Regions from separate parts of the Peribacillus sp. BM1 genome, predicted to be linked through region 2. Evidence: riboswitches for the same ligand, from Rfam matches in the RefSeq annotation. Region 2 holds a riboswitch; the other holds the start of a gene.
The links. Region 2 has a riboswitch for FMN ahead of ribE (riboflavin synthase). Riboswitches for the same ligand answer to the same signal wherever they lie in the genome.
Positions count from the first base shown of each region.

Region 1: another riboswitch for FMN. It lies ahead of AC1MGI_RS17305 (ECF transporter S component); the one in region 2 lies ahead of ribE (riboflavin synthase).

Region 1 is NZ_CM155259.1:3,591,142-3,599,000, forward strand. Features, by position in the region: gene AC1MGI_RS17285 (CPBP family intramembrane glutamic endopeptidase) at 1-6, opposite strand, end outside; gene AC1MGI_RS17290 (RecQ family ATP-dependent DNA helicase) at 1-1,513, opposite strand, end outside; gene AC1MGI_RS17295 (YpbB family protein) at 1,510-2,580, opposite strand; gene AC1MGI_RS17300 (ferredoxin) at 2,873-3,121, shown strand; gene AC1MGI_RS17305 (ECF transporter S component) at 3,274-3,855, opposite strand; FMN riboswitch at 4,026-4,156, opposite strand; gene serA (phosphoglycerate dehydrogenase) at 4,506-6,080, shown strand; gene AC1MGI_RS17315 (hypothetical protein) at 6,276-6,434, opposite strand; gene AC1MGI_RS17320 (ATP-binding protein) at 6,906-7,859, opposite strand, start outside.
Region 2 is NZ_CM155259.1:1,658,088-1,665,946, reverse strand. Features, by position in the region: gene AC1MGI_RS08050 (lysophospholipid acyltransferase family protein) at 1-248, opposite strand, end outside; gene AC1MGI_RS08045 (CPBP family intramembrane glutamic endopeptidase) at 437-1,378, opposite strand; gene ribH (6,7-dimethyl-8-ribityllumazine synthase) at 1,924-2,394, opposite strand; partial or broken gene ribB (3,4-dihydroxy-2-butanone-4-phosphate synthase) at 2,433-3,059, opposite strand; gene ribE (riboflavin synthase) at 3,078-3,716, opposite strand; FMN riboswitch at 3,887-4,018, opposite strand; gene AC1MGI_RS08025 (DUF6944 family repetitive protein) at 4,173-4,805, opposite strand; gene AC1MGI_RS08020 (flavin reductase family protein) at 5,151-5,657, opposite strand; gene megL (methionine gamma-lyase) at 5,962-7,152, opposite strand; gene AC1MGI_RS08010 (NADPH-dependent FMN reductase) at 7,348-7,859, opposite strand, start outside.

The sequences.
Region 1 (7,859 bases), 1.9 Mb from region 2:
CTTCATTGGTTTTTGCTTCTCCTATCAAAATGGCAGCCAATTCCTGCTTCCATGTTTTTTTCAACTCTTTAACTATTAGGTCATTATATGGTAAGGATGCTAAAAGCTCATCTGTCACCACTTTGCAACGGTCACAGCAAGTTTGGTTTTTTTCTGTCAGCGCCACATCAAAGTAAGACAGAATATTTACCCGTCTGCAGCCAGAAACGGAAACCCAACGAAAGAAACGCTCAAGTTTGTTTTGATTTTCAATCCTTCTCTCATTAGCAATTTTCTTTAACTTCTTAGTTATCATAAACGGATCTTCATGTTCAAATTCTTTTACAAAATGCGTAATCCATCTCCACTGCACATCTGTCAATGCATGCATTTCTTTTAATTCTATTTCTTTCCTTGGTTCAATATTCCAAATATCTACTTTAAGTTTATGAAGAGAGGCACAAGTCTCTTCAATTTGATAAAGTGTAGGCAACTGCTGCTCTGCTAGATGGAGTGGTAAACCTTCATCACCGTCACAATACAATAGAATGGCTGCACTTTGCTTCCCGTCACGGCCTGCTCTGCCTATTTCCTGTAAATAAGCTTCCATCCCTCCTGGCAAATGAAAATGAATAACGACTCTTACATTATTTTTATTCACACCCATACCAAATGCAGAAGTCGCACAAATGATACGTAATTGTCCATGAAGAAACTGCTGTTGAATCAACATCCTTTGCTCTTGTTCCATCCCTCCGTGGTAATAATCAATATCCTTAACACCATTTTCTTGTAAAAAGTTCGTAACAGATTCTGCCGCTTTCTTACTTGAAAAATAAATAATTCCCGATCCATCAAAGCTGTTTACTAATTCCTTGAGCCTTGCAAGCTTTTGGGCATACGAAGAGAGCTCCTCAACAATATAAGCAATATTACTGCGATCCACAGAAGTAATGACTTCCTTTGGTTTTTTGAGTTTCAGCTTCTCTTTAATATCTGCTTGAACCATTTTTGTAGCAGTTGCCGTCAATGCCAACGTAAGAGGATTGTTCAATTTACTCCTTACATCTCCTAAGTTCAAGTAATCCGTTCTGAAATCATACCCCCATTGTGAAATACAATGCGCTTCATCAATAACGAACAATCCAATTTCAAGTTTCTGCAATCGTTCGATAATACGAGGAACGGCAAGCATTTCTGGCGATAAGTAAATAAAGCGATACGAGTCTAAACGCTCAATCGCTTCCCTTTTTTGAACCGATGTCAAAAATGAATTCAGTGTAATTACACTTTTTTCGCCTCGCATTTTTAGCTGCTCCGCTTGGTCCTGCATAAGAGACAGTAAAGGTGATACAATTATAACTGCTTTATTTAATACATAGGCTGGAAGCTGATAGCATAATGATTTCCCAGAACCAGTCGGTAACATTGCCAAAGTATGATTGCCCTCAAGTAGAGATTCGATGACTTCTTTTTGACCTGGACGAAACGTATTATAACCGAATTGTTTGACTAAAATTTCTTCTATATTCACTTATCATCACCTGCTTTTGCCAGGACAAGGCGGATTTGAAAATAGCTGATTTCATCATTGTCCACGATTTCTTTAACAGCACGTAATTGTTTCGTTCGGCTCGTTTTAGCAGCTATTCTTATTGCTTCTTCAATTTTTGGAGACATAAAGCGCGAAATATTAAACCGTGGATCAGAGTAGGCGAGCTCCACAATATGATCTTCAATTGTACTTCGCTTTAATCTTCGAATAAAGGCAATCTCTTCTAACGATTTCCCAGCATATAAATACTTTAAAGTCCTTTGCGTCGAGTTAGTTAACTGAGTGTGCGAATTGCCTTGAACATCTTTAATAATGCTGTATAAATAAGGATACTGCACTGATGAGTCATCTATTTGCTGTAACATAAAATGAATCGTTCCGAGAAATAAGTACCGCATATACCACTCGTCATCATGTAATTCTTTGGCAATTTGCGAATAAGTTCTTCCTATACGATGAATACCTGTTAATCTTTTTACAAAAACGTCTCGTTCCTTTTCCGGTCTTTTTTCCAGAAGAGTAGATAATTCGTCAAATAAATGACGCCCAATTTCCACTCTACTTTGCCGATTTTGGGCTAAATACCGTTTGACCCATGTTTGTGTTTGGAAATTCCTTTGAATCGGATAGAAACGATTTTGCTTGTGAATAATATGTGATATAGTTTGAATCAAGAGGCTTAATCTGCTCCAATACGATTGGGTACGATTTTGAAATCTGAATCCATTCAACGTTTCTGGGAATGGATACTTTTTCAGATGCTGTTGCAGTAGTTCTTGACTGTTCGAGGTTAACAGATAATAGCCATTTTGAGGTAAAGCAATAAGTAGCCCTGATTGAAGCAGATTATCCACAGTTATTTCAAGCTGTCTTCTCGAAATATCAGGTAATGTACCTAACAGATTCGTCAGTCCAAACAGATGAATATCTTGAATCGTTTGAGACGATTTTTTCCCCTTTAGCATATGTAAAATAGCATAAACGGAGCGTTCTCCATTAAATATACGAATACAATATAGGACGATCATTTCAAAGTAATTTTGCATTTTTTACATTCACAACCTTGTTATAATCTCTACCTTCTATCATTGTACCAAAACATTGAAGTCTATTGGTTATGAAACCTGATTGATTTAAAAAAACTGGCCGTTTTTTTAATATCAACATTAAATTTGTCACAAAATCATATCGTTTCGTGTGACAAATCCTGATACAAAAAGTGTTTTCATTACATTTATATTGAAAATTTCTACATTCAGTTTTACAATAAGGAAGTATGCAAAGGCATGAACCAATTTAAAAGCAGAAAAGTGCGGATTTACCGGGAGGAGTTTTGTAATGGCTAAATATACAATCGTTGACAAGGATACATGCATCGCTTGTGGTGCTTGTGGAGCTGCAGCGCCTGACATTTATGATTATGATGATGAAGGCATCGCCTTCGTAATACTAGATGATAATGAAGGAACTGTTGAAGTTCCTGATGTTCTTTTAGATGATATGATGGATGCTTTCGAAGGCTGTCCAACAGATTCCATCAAAATTGCGGATGAATCATTTGATGGAGACGCTACTAAATTTGAGTAAGTACAAATAAAAGCGAACAACTTTGAAAAACTCCACCTTACATATGTAAGGTGGAGTTTTTCAAAGTAAATATTAATCAATTTTGTTAATAAAAAAGAGGTTGCCGCAATAGGTCAGACCCTGTTGTGACATCCTCTTATCATCTATTCGCTTCAAGCATTATGAGATAATGCTTGTTTATCAATCCAAGTTTTCATTCTAATATAAATCAGCGTAAATACGATTGTAATCAATCCACCCTTCAAAATGTTGAATGGAAGGATTGCAGTCGTAACAAATTGTCTTGTTTCCTGAGATGACATGGTATCCCAGTTCATAAATAGCGTATACGCTGGAAGAATCACATAATAATTTAGCACACTCATTAATAAAGACATGATAATCGTACCCGCAACTAAAGCAATTGTCATTCCATGTTTTGAATTTAATACTTTAAAAATGTAATAGGTTGGCAAAACAAATAGAACTCCAGCTATAAAATTAGCAATATGCCCTACAGGCACACCCGTCGGACTTCCAATCATGACAAAATCCAATACATTTTTCAGCAATTCAACGATAATCCCTGCAACAGGACCGAAAATCAGCGCAGCTATTATGGCCGGAATATCACTGAAATCAATCTTTAAAAACGGTGGTAAACCAGGGAATGGAAAATTTAATACCATTAACACATAAGAAATACTCCCCAACATTGCCAAAATAACCAGTTTCTTTACATTGTACACCTTCATAGATCTCTCTCCTTCTTTTTTGTGATCTACCCCACGAAAAAGAGGATTGGTTCCATCAAAATTATTTGCGCCCATTCAAATACCCTTTAATTCATAGAACTAAAGGGAGCTTTAAAGGTATCGTCAAATAAACGTTCAATTCAAGTAAAATTGAACATTTCGAAAGAAACCTCCATCTTCTCCCATCCAGACTATACTGTCGGCTTTGGATTCTCACCAAATCAACCCGAAGGCTCGCGGGCTTTGAAGGTGTCCCTTCATCACCGCCGGTGGGGAATTACGCCCCGCCCCGAAGATAGACCTATTCGATTTTTTCCATTTCTGAAAACGTGTTCCAAGTAGTAGAATACAAGAAATATTATATGCGACCAGATTAGCCTCTGTTACCTATCTCTTAAGATGGAGAACGAACTGCTACTAATCTATTACACATACATTTTCAAATATCCATACCATCTTGATTGGTTTTAATTTATCATCGAATGAAAAAAAAAGCAAGGATTTAAATTTGCACTATGATCGAATGAGTGTTAAATGATGAAATCTTCCTCGTTTTTAACATGTGAAACTTTCTAAAATTGACACTTGTATATCCATCCTGTAAAATTAACTGAAATTTAAGTGAATTATTTTAGAGGGGGTGTTTTGTTTTGTATCAGATTTTAGTGGCAGACGCAATTAAACCAGAGGGACTAGGGCCATTATTAGTAGCACCTATGGTAAAGCTAATTGAAAAAACAGTAGAAGAAGCAAAAAATGAACTTCATGAAATAGATGCGATCCTCGTTAGAAGCGCAACGACTGTAACTGAAGAACTAATTTCGTCTATGCCAAATCTTAAAATCATTGCTCGTGCTGGAGTCGGAATCGATAATATCGATGTCCCTGCTGCTACTAAACGCGGAATCGTCGTTGTCAATGCACCAGACGGGAATACAATATCTACAGCTGAGCACACTTTTGCTATGATGGCTTCTCTAATGCGTCATATTCCTCAAGCTCATGCCTCACTTAAGAATGGGGAATGGAAACGATCTTCTTTTACAGGTACAGAGCTGTATGGGAAAAGTCTAGGGATTGTCGGAATGGGCAGAATCGGCAGTGAAATCGCGAAACGTGCAAAAGTTTTCGGTATGGATGTGCTCGTCTATGATCCATTCTTAACGACGGACCGGGCGAAGAAAATGGGGGTTACTCCGCTTGAGCTGGCAAAACTATTAACCTTGGCTGATATTATCACAGTGCATACCCCTCTTACACCAGAAACAAGAGGCCTAATAAATAAAGAAAATTTATTAACATGCAAAAAAGGTGTTTATCTATTAAATTGTGCTAGAGGCGGTATTATTAATGAAGATGATTTGTACGAATTGATTGTCATGGGACATATTGCTGGTGCTGCCATTGATGTTTTTGCAGAAGAACCACCATTGGGACATAAGTTACTCGAACTTGATTCAGTTATTGCAACGCCTCATCTTGGGGCATCGACCAAAGAAGCCCAATTAAATGTAGCGACTCAAGTTGCCCAGGAAGTCCTATCTTTCCTTACTGGCAAACCTGTCACGAATTCGATCAATCTTCCGGCGATATCCAAAGAAGTGTTTGCTAAGGTTCAACCTTTTTATGAACTAGTAAAACAGATGGGATCGATTATCAGTCAAAGTATGCCTGAAGGAATTCATGAAATCTCGGTGAATTATGCAGGTGAAGCTTTGGATTTTGATACAAGTATTTTAACAAAAAGCTTGCTATCTGGGTTCTTCAAGTCCAGATTAGATGTGCCCGTCAATGAAGTCAATGCTCTTTTGATTGCTAAAGAACGCGGTCTGACAATTGGCGAAAAGATTTCCCATGATACGTTTGGGTATAGTAACTTAATTACCGTTACAGCCAAGGGAGATAACAAACAACTCGGCATTAGTGGAACATATGTGGAAAACTATGGTTCACGCATTGTTCGTTTGAATGATTTCACAATAGATTTCCATCCCGAAGGAAATCTATTATATGTACAGCATATGGATCGCCCCGGGGTCATTGGCCGTGTTGGTAAAATAATCGGTGACCATGGTGAGAACATTGCGACCATGCAAGTCGGTCGTAAACAAGCTGGTGGGGAAGCCATCATGGTTCTCTCTTTTGATAATCCATTAAGTGATGACATGCAAGAGAAACTAAAACAACTTGAAGATATTACATTCTTATATCGAATCACGTTATAATAAAGTAACTAAATATCGCCTAATGAACAAAGAGGCTGTCCCATAACAAAATGGTCAGAACCCACATTTACTATATATCGTTTACATGACAGATTAAACAGTGTATAGAGTATGAGGTCTGACCATTTTGAGATTTCCTCTTTTGCCAATTCATGAATCATATCGTGTCGTTACTTATCGTCAGAAACACAAAATTCACATGAAGTATCCGTATTTATCTTTCACATTTTCGTTAAGATTTCTTGTAATGAATCCTTCGTCTACTTCATGCTTACCTTTCCCACCAATAAACATCAAACTGATACAAATTCCAAAAATCAATACAATCAATAAACGTTTTCCATAATCTAGCATATCTATCCCCTCACATAAATTTCATCAACTCTCTATTTGTATGAGAAATGATTGATATGTAGACCACTTCGTTCATTTTTTATTCCGGATAACAGGCTGTAATCCCCCACCTTCGCTTCTTCAATTCCTCTAAGCCTTAAATTAAAGGGTTCCTGCCCGTTAATGCGGGTTAAAATTATGATGAGGATTCATGCTGTTTTCATAGACAAATAGAGGATAGCATGAACCGCCTCCTCTAATGCCTTACTCGTTTGTATAGCAGTGGACCGTATAACTTAAAAACTGTTACCCATTACATCGAATAGTAAACTAGATTTCTTATGAACATCTACTATTATGTTGCTCCGATCCGCCACCTAATTGAAGTCAGTTTCTCTGTTTGCAATCAATCTACCTTAATCCTAGGCAAAGGTGTTTTAACGCCATGAAAGTTTCTTATGAAACAAGATTTTCCGGCAAGCTTTTCGTGTTTTATTCATTTTCTTTCATTTTTCGAGGCAAACTAAAAGTAAAAGTGGTTCCAACTCCAATCAAGCTATTCACCGATATTTTCCCATCATGTGCATTGATAATATTTTTAGCGATAGAAAGCCCCAGACCTGTACCTGAACTCCCTCTAGTTCTTGCTTTGTCTGCTTTATAAAAGCGTTCGAACACAAAGGCTAAATCCTCTTTTGGAATTCCAGAACCTGAATCTTTCACTTCTATCATCAATCCATGGCGTTCATCTAGTCGTTGAATGATTTCAACTCTTCCACCAATCGGCGTATGACGAATCGCATTATCAATTAAATTCGTCAATACCTGTTCAATCCGGTCAGGATCGAACGTCCATTCAAGATTTAGATTTCTCAATGAAGTTATCAAAATAATTTCTTTTTCCTTAGCAAGTCCCGTAAATTTATAGGCGATTCTTTCTAAGTAATCTTCCATTTGGATCCAATCACAACAAAGTTGCATATTTTCCGATTCTAATCTGGCTAAATCAAGCAAGTCGTTAACGAGCCGTCCCATTCTGAGCGATTCATCATAAATAACCTTTGCCATTTCCTTTTTGTCTTCTTCATTTTCAGCAATATCATCAATGATTGCTTCACTATACCCTTGAAGCATACTAATCGGTGTTCGCAATTCGTGGGAGACATTCGCAATGAAGTCAGTACGGAGTTTATCCATTTTTCTTTCATCCGTCATATCACGGATAATCGCAACTGCACCTCGGATGCTCTCACTTCCATATAAAGGACTGACGATCAACACCCAATCATGACCTTGCAAAGAAATTTCACCAACTTGTTCTTTGTCAAGTAGCTCCGAGCGATCAAATAAATTCATGAGTACAGACGGAACCATTCCATTATTCTCAAGTTTTTCGAAAATCCAGCTATGCAAAAAACGCTCTGCAGGCGGGTTTGTTTGCAAAAT
Region 2 (7,859 bases):
ACTGGAAATGCATTGATTTTTCTTAAAAACCAACCAATTGCTTTGTTCTGAAATAGTTCTTTCTTTGCCATAAAATGAATTTCCACAGGTAGAATCGAAACGCCGAGAGCCAAGATGTCGACCCACCCTCTGTGTGTGCAAGCAATGACATAGCCGGACTCTTCAGGCAGGTTTTCTATATTTTTCACAACCAATTTGCCTCGTAATTTTAACAGAACCCTCACTAACTTAGCGACAGGTGTATACATTCACATTCACCCCATATGGATAGATAAACCCATTTTATCACTAAGTTTTATTACTTGGTACTAATTTATGTCTTATCACACTGAACATTCCCATCGATGCTGGAATACTTTTATAGATGTTGCACATAAAAAGGGGCACCCATAAAGTCTACCTATCTAGACTTCTGGGTCCCCCTTTTCAATCCATTTTATATTGCAGAAGATTTAAATTTCTTCACAGCGATCAGATAAAATACAAGAAAAAGAATGACGTCTAATACTAATGAAATCGCCGGATCATTGTTCACCACAGTAATAAGTGCAGGAACACTTCCGCCTACAGATTGTGGATCACCGATAAACCAGAAAAGGAACATATTATTGGCAGCATGTGCACCGATTGACAGCTCCGAACTCCCCATTTTCACGGCAAGGAATGTTAACATAAACCCCACAAATACATAATCAAGTCCGACCCAAATAGCTGAACGCTCCATTTCTGGATTAAAGAAATGCAATGATCCGAAAATCAATGCCATGATAATTGCTAGTACAATGGGGTTGTTGATCACCTTTCCAATCCACTGCAACAGAAACCCCCTGAAGATTAACTCCTCAACTGTCGTTTGAATCGGAGTTAACACTAAAACGACGAAAAACAGGAATAAAAATTTCTCTAAATTAAATTCATTCCATACAAAATGTTCAGGGGAAATTAAGTAATAGACGAGCTCTAATAACACCATAAGACCAAAATAGAGTGCAAAGCTACCAAAGATTTGTTTCCAATTGATTCGATCATTTGCAGTAATCAGCGTCTTCAGTTTCCTTTTATGTACAATCCGGATTGAAAGCCAAATTCCAAACATCCAAACGACATACATTAGATTCATAAACAATAAATCGAGCGTTGGGTCGACGCCTACGAACATGCCAGATTTATTATCAAAAACGATGCCATCTCCATTTAGAAGACCTGTAATCATCATTAATATAGCATACAGAACACTCCCGGCAATTAGCGCAACCAAAATGATAACCGATGATAGCAAGTATCTTTTCCAACCATTTTCTCCTGATAGATCAAAAAGATAATGTTTAATACGAAATCCCCCTCTATGTGATTTACTACTGCACGTTCCTATGCCCATAATATACCATTTTCCTTCAAGGAGGAAGATTAATATTTCGTAAATAGTGGCCATTTACCTTAAAAGTCAAGCTCCGGCGCGCAAATCGAAAATCTCGCCCGAAAAGGGATGAATTCGGCGTGAAAACTATCCATTCTGGCACGTAACAAGGCCAATCCGGCACGCAAATTTGATTTCCGGATCGTAATGCTCGAAAAAGAGGGCTTTTGAACGCAACTTGGCTTTTAGTCGTACCTCCGCATCACTTAGCTTCGGGTTCTTTATAAAAATTGGAATTATGGGGGTGGTTCGGCGAATTCGCTTAGGATTTTTAATGCATTTTTGCGCAATCCTGCTTTTAGAGGAGTCTCTTTTCTACAAAGTGCGGTCCCGACGAGCAATTTGCAAATCTCATATTTGCGTCGGATTCTGAATTTATACGTCAATCTATTTCAAAGCACGAAAAAAGGAGCACATTGGCTCCTTTTTCTGATTCCATAACATATTTAACTCGCAATTTAACCGATATGTACACAGAACGACTTATCAGTCAAAATACGCATTCCTTATTTTCCGATTAAAGTAGATAGGTTCGCCATTTCAATCGCGGAAACAGCTGAATCATAACCTTTGTTTCCTGCTTTTGTACCTGCGCGTTCAATGGCTTGCTCAATATTTTCTGTCGTAAGTAAGCCGAAAATTACAGGCGTTCCAGATTCAAGTCCTACAGCAGCCATGCCTTTCGCTGCTTCATTACATACATAATCATAATGTGATGTTGCTCCGCGAATGACCGTACCTAATCCAATCACAGCGTCATATTGTTTGGTTTGAACTAATTTTTTTGCAATCATCGGAATTTCAAATGCCCCCGGTACCCAAGCGATGTCAATATCATCCTCACTAACTCCATGACGTTTAAGTCCATCCAATGCACCAGAAAGTAATTTTCCTGTGATGAACTCGTTGAACCTGCCGACAACTATTCCTACTTTTAACCCTGTTCCAATAAGTTGTGCTTCAAAATTTTTACCCATGATAATTCCCCCTAATAGTTTAATAAAATTTAAGCGTGTTCTGGTGTTTCTTTAAGTTTTGACTCGAGTTGGTTACGATAGCGAACTAACTCAGCAATCGTAATAAATGAAAGCTGGTGTTCTTTGGCAATGACTTGGAGCTCTGGAACGCGTGCCATTGAGCCGTCTTCATTCATAATTTCACATATGACTCCAGCTGGCTCTGCTCCACATAAACGGGCAAGATCAACAGATGCTTCTGTATGTCCTGTTCGTTCAAGCACCCCGCCATCTTTAGCGATAATTGGAAAAACATGTCCAGGGCGTTTAAAGTCCTTGCCAGAAGAATCATTTTCCAAAAGAGCAAGCATCGTTGTCGAGCGTTCAAACGCGCTGATTCCCGTAGTCGTACTTTCGTGATCAATACTTACTGTAAAAGCTGTTCCATGGTAATCTGTATTGTTCTCAACCATTGGATGCAGGTCTAATTTCTCTGCGAGCTCATTTGTAATCGTCGTACAAATTAAACCACGACCATATTTCGCCATAAAGTTAATCGCGTCAGGCGTTGCCTTTTCTGCCAACACGACAAAATCGCCTTCATTCTCCCGGTCTTCATCATCGACAACGATGATGATTTTGCCAGCTTTCAAATCTTCCACTGCTTCTTCAATCGTTTGAAACATCTAAAAGCACCTCCTTTATTAGAATCCATTTTCAGCAAGAAAGCTTGCTGTAAATCCAGTAGTTTGTCCATTATTGGTTATTTGCTGGACGATATATTTTCCAATCAAATCATTTTCAATATTTACGATTTCTCCAACGTTCTTTTGTCCAAGAATCGTGTCTTTATGTGTTAACGGAATAAGTGAAATGGTTATTTCATTCTTCTCAATCCGAAATATGGTTAGGCTTGTCCCATCAATAGCTATTGAGCCTTTAGGAATACAATATTGCGCTAATCCTTCTGCTAATTTTATCGTATAGTAAACCGCATTTTCTTTATGTTCTTTTTTCATGATCGTACCTGTGCCGTCAATATGGCCTGAGACAAAATGTCCACCGAATCTTCCCTGAGCACTCATTGCCCGCTCTAGATTAACCTTTGCCCCCGGCTTTAACAGCTTGATTGTTGATGCCTTAACGGTTTCTGGCATCACATCCACTGTAAACAAACGATTGGTAAATTCAGTGACTGTCAGACAAACGCCATTCACCGATATGCTGTCGCCTAATTTAACATCTTCTAGGATTTTAGGAGACTCAATCGTTAACGCCATGCTCTGTGCGCCTCTTTTTAATGATTGCACCGTTCCTACATCTTCGATAATTCCGGTAAACATGTTTTCACCCTCTTTCTCAATTTGATGCTTCGACAAAAAAACACAAATAGCCCCATAGGTACGGCCTAAGGAGCTAAAGGGAGATTATGGATTTATTATATAGCCAAATAAGCCTTTTATTTTGAATTTTTCAAAATAAAGGGTTCACAAATGCCATTTAATCAGTTCCATATGTCCTTCTCCCATCCAGACTATACTGTCGGCCTTGGAATTTCACCAAATCCTGCCTTTTTACAGGCTCGCGGGCTTAGAATTTCTTCATCACCGCCGGTTGGGATTTACACCCGACCCCGAAGGACAAACATATTTAGCAGAATGATTCCGCTTTTCCAAAAGTGCTATATCACACTTTCCATTTCATTATACAAGCTATTCGTAGATTTGTGTAAATTTTTGCTCATAAATTGTGATTTTTTGCAATTTATTATATCTACTATGATTCCCTATTTTTTGCAATCATACAGGTATTCTTGGATATTGATAACGATTGTCTTCCGTTTCAGATACGTTTTCTTCCTTTAGCGAGGTCAATTCATACAGAACAATCAGCGCACCAATCACTTCCAAATAGCTGCCGAACACAGCCAAAGCATCACCTTGTTTTTTTTTATCCTGTAAGATAAATAAATTCGCAATCGAGTCAATCGAGGCGCCAAGGGCAATCACCCAGTTTCCCGTACTTTCCAATGGCCGATCGACTGGGGCCCCAACGGCTTCTAAGGAGGCACCTACTGATTGCACGCCACTGCCAAGAGCATTCACTCTCAGTCCTTCCTCCTCTTCTGTTCCCTCAAGAATCACCTCATTTGCTATAGTATTGGTGAAGTTGCCCCCAGCCTGAAACCAGCAGCCCATGATGCTCAAAATCTCTTCTTCCCTGCCTTCAATTTCATACACTTTAGTCCTACCAATTGCTTGCAGTACATTTCCAAATCCCTCGACCGCGTTTCCTCTGGCTACGAGCTCTAATCCATTATCGGTACCTGTGATAATCACATTTGTTGCTCCAATAGCAGAAATGATTGTCCCAGCTACTAAAAACCCCGCTCCTGTAATAATCAGATCCTCGCCTTGTTTAACAATCTCCATAGTCAATATCCACCATTCATTTCAATTGATGGGATAGTATATTCAACATTCGCAGGATATTACACTGGATTAGCAAGATAGAGCTTGAACAGATGGTAGTATCTGATCCCTTGTGGTATTAGGGTAAAAAAATTATCGGATCGTAAATAACTATTCGTTACTTGATAAGTAGATCAACTATTAATGATCACTAAGTTAGTTAAATTATTTCCAATACATTTAGTCAAAATAAAAACCTGCCTCAAAGATCCAAAGCAAGTTCATCCATTAAAAGGTGCAGCTTTTAGTTCATTCACAAGCGGTCCAATACCTGAATTCGGATCCTAGGATTCCCTTGAGGGTAGTTTATTTTTCAGTCACTGGATAAAATTCAGCCGGAATCGCGCCGAAGTGTCTCCGGTGGTATAACATAGGATCTTTCTTTTCGATTTGTATATCTGTTACTTCGCCAATTAAAATGGTATGATCTCCCGCTTCAACTGTTTTAAACGTTTTGCATTCCAAAACAGCGAAAGCACCTTGAATGATTGGTAATTGATTCCCAGAAAACTCCCACTCACATTGACTAAAACGATCCACATTTTTACTAGCAAAGGTTTTGCATAATTCCTGCTGCTCACCAGCTAAAATATGTATCGCAAATTTTCCACCTTCAGTAAAAGCTTTAATGGAAGAAACTTTATGATCAATTGACCAAAGAACTAGGGTAGGGTCCAGTGAAACAGATGCAAATGAATTTACAGTTAATCCAACTGGCTCATTGTTGGGAGTAGTAGCTGTCACAATGGTTACCCCTGTTGGATAGTTGCCCATCGCTTCTTTAAATAAAACTTGTTTTTCTTCTTTTGTCATCATTCATTTCTCCTTCGCCAAATATTGTAATCTATAGAGAGATCAACCAAGAGAATATTCATAATAATCCTCTGATTACATGAACAGTTTCTCTATCTATAGGAACATCCTTGTGTTACATCAAATAATAGTTCAAAATCCAATTCATATTATTCCGACAATAACCCCTTCAATATTACATGAAAATGGGATACTTTTGTAGTACGTTGCCCATTTTTAATAAATACTTTTTAGACAGAAGTTCGTTTACAGTAGCAGAAGATGCCTCCAAAGGATCAGATCCTTTTGGGGACATCTTCTTTCATTAAACCTGTATCCTGTTCAAGGCTTCATCCAAATCCGCCCATAAGTCTTCCCAATTCTCTAGTCCTACGGAAAGACGAATTAGTTGATCTGTAATGCCCATTTTAAAACGGGATTCAATAGGAACAACCGAATGAGTCATTGTGGCTGGATGTTGAATGAGTGTTTCCGCATCACCTAGGCTGACCGCAATTTTAATTAATTGTAGTGAGTTCAATATTTTTTGTGCGTCCTGCTTGTCACCTTTAATTTCAAAAGAAATAATACCGCCGCCAGCTTTCATTTGCTTTTGGGTAATATGGTAGTCAGGATGCTCTGTATCTCCAGGATAATAGACCTTTGTAACACTTGGATGTTGCTTCAGTTTTTTGAATAACTTTTCGGCATTGAAAGAGTGTCGATCCATTCTGACAGGCAGAGTCTTCAATCCCCGCAACAAAAGCCAAGCATCAAAAGGGGAGATAATCCCACCGATATCCTTCTGCGTTGTCCTGGCCATTTTGCTAATAAATTCTTGCGTTCCCACAACAAGTCCTGCCACCACATCTCCATGGCCACAAATATATTTCGTTGCACTATGAAGTACAATATCACAGCCTAAAGCTAGTGGCGTCTGCAAATAAGGCGACGAAAAGGTATTATCAACAACGACTTGGATATGATGTTTTTTCGCGATCTTAGCGACCATCTCTAAATCAATCATTTTCATCGTTGGATTTATCGGTGTTTCCACATAAATACATGTTGTTTCAGGCCGAATCAATGTTTCTATTTGTTCCTCGGTCAGCATTTCTGAAAAGTCATGTGTAATACGATATTTATCTTCCATTAAATGCAATAATCCGAAAGTACAGCCATACAAGCCTTGTGAGCAGATAATATGGTCACCTGCTTTCGTTAACGCAAGTAAAACGGCTGAAACAGCTGCCATCCCTGAACCAAATGCAAGACCCGCTTCACCACCTTCTAGCATGGCAATGCGTTCTTCAAGAATTTTCACAGTCGGATTTCCAAGCCGGGAATATATATACCCCTCTTCTTCTCCTGCAAACCGTCTCTCACCTTGTTCAGCAGTTTCGAAAACGAATGTCGATGTTTGAAAAATAGGCGCAGCGAGACTTCCCAAATGCTGCTTCGAATCGTACCCTTCATGAATCACCTTTGTCTCAATATGCTTGTCTTTCTTCCCCATAACGCTCCTCCTCCCCCTACTTCTATAATATGTTATGATCACCGAAATTGTAAACGTTATCATCACTATCAACTGATAATGATGCCTAATATGAACAAAACACGAACCGTTCATCTAGCCTTGATTCAGAAGATGAGTTTACAAGCGCACAAAAAAGGAGGGGATTTGTCATCCCCTCCTTCTTAGTTACACTACTTATTTACGCAAAGTTTTTAATGCGCCACTCCAAGCGTTAACTTGATCTAACATTGCATTTACATTATCAAGATGTAATTCAGCTGGTTTGAAAACACTGCCGTTTTCAAAATCTGTGAATAATGATAATGTCGGATGTACACGAACGTCCGCAATCATTAATTCACCCATGATTCCACGTAAATGTTCAGCTGCACGAGCTCCACCAGTTGAACCATAACTTACGATACCTGCAGCTTTGTTATTCCAAGCTTCACGAGCAAAATCAAGGGCATTTTTTAATGCTCCTGTAATACTGTGATTGTATTCTTGAACAATGAATACGAATCCATCTACGTTAGCAAGTTTTTCATTCCAAGCTGCAATGCCTGGTTCTGTTCCATCAGTTGTTCCTAAAAACGGCAATTGGAAATCAGCAATATCAATGATTTCATATTCTGCATCGCCACGTTTATCAGCAATCCCTTTTACCCATTCTCCTACTTGTGGACTTACGCGTCCTTCACGTGTGC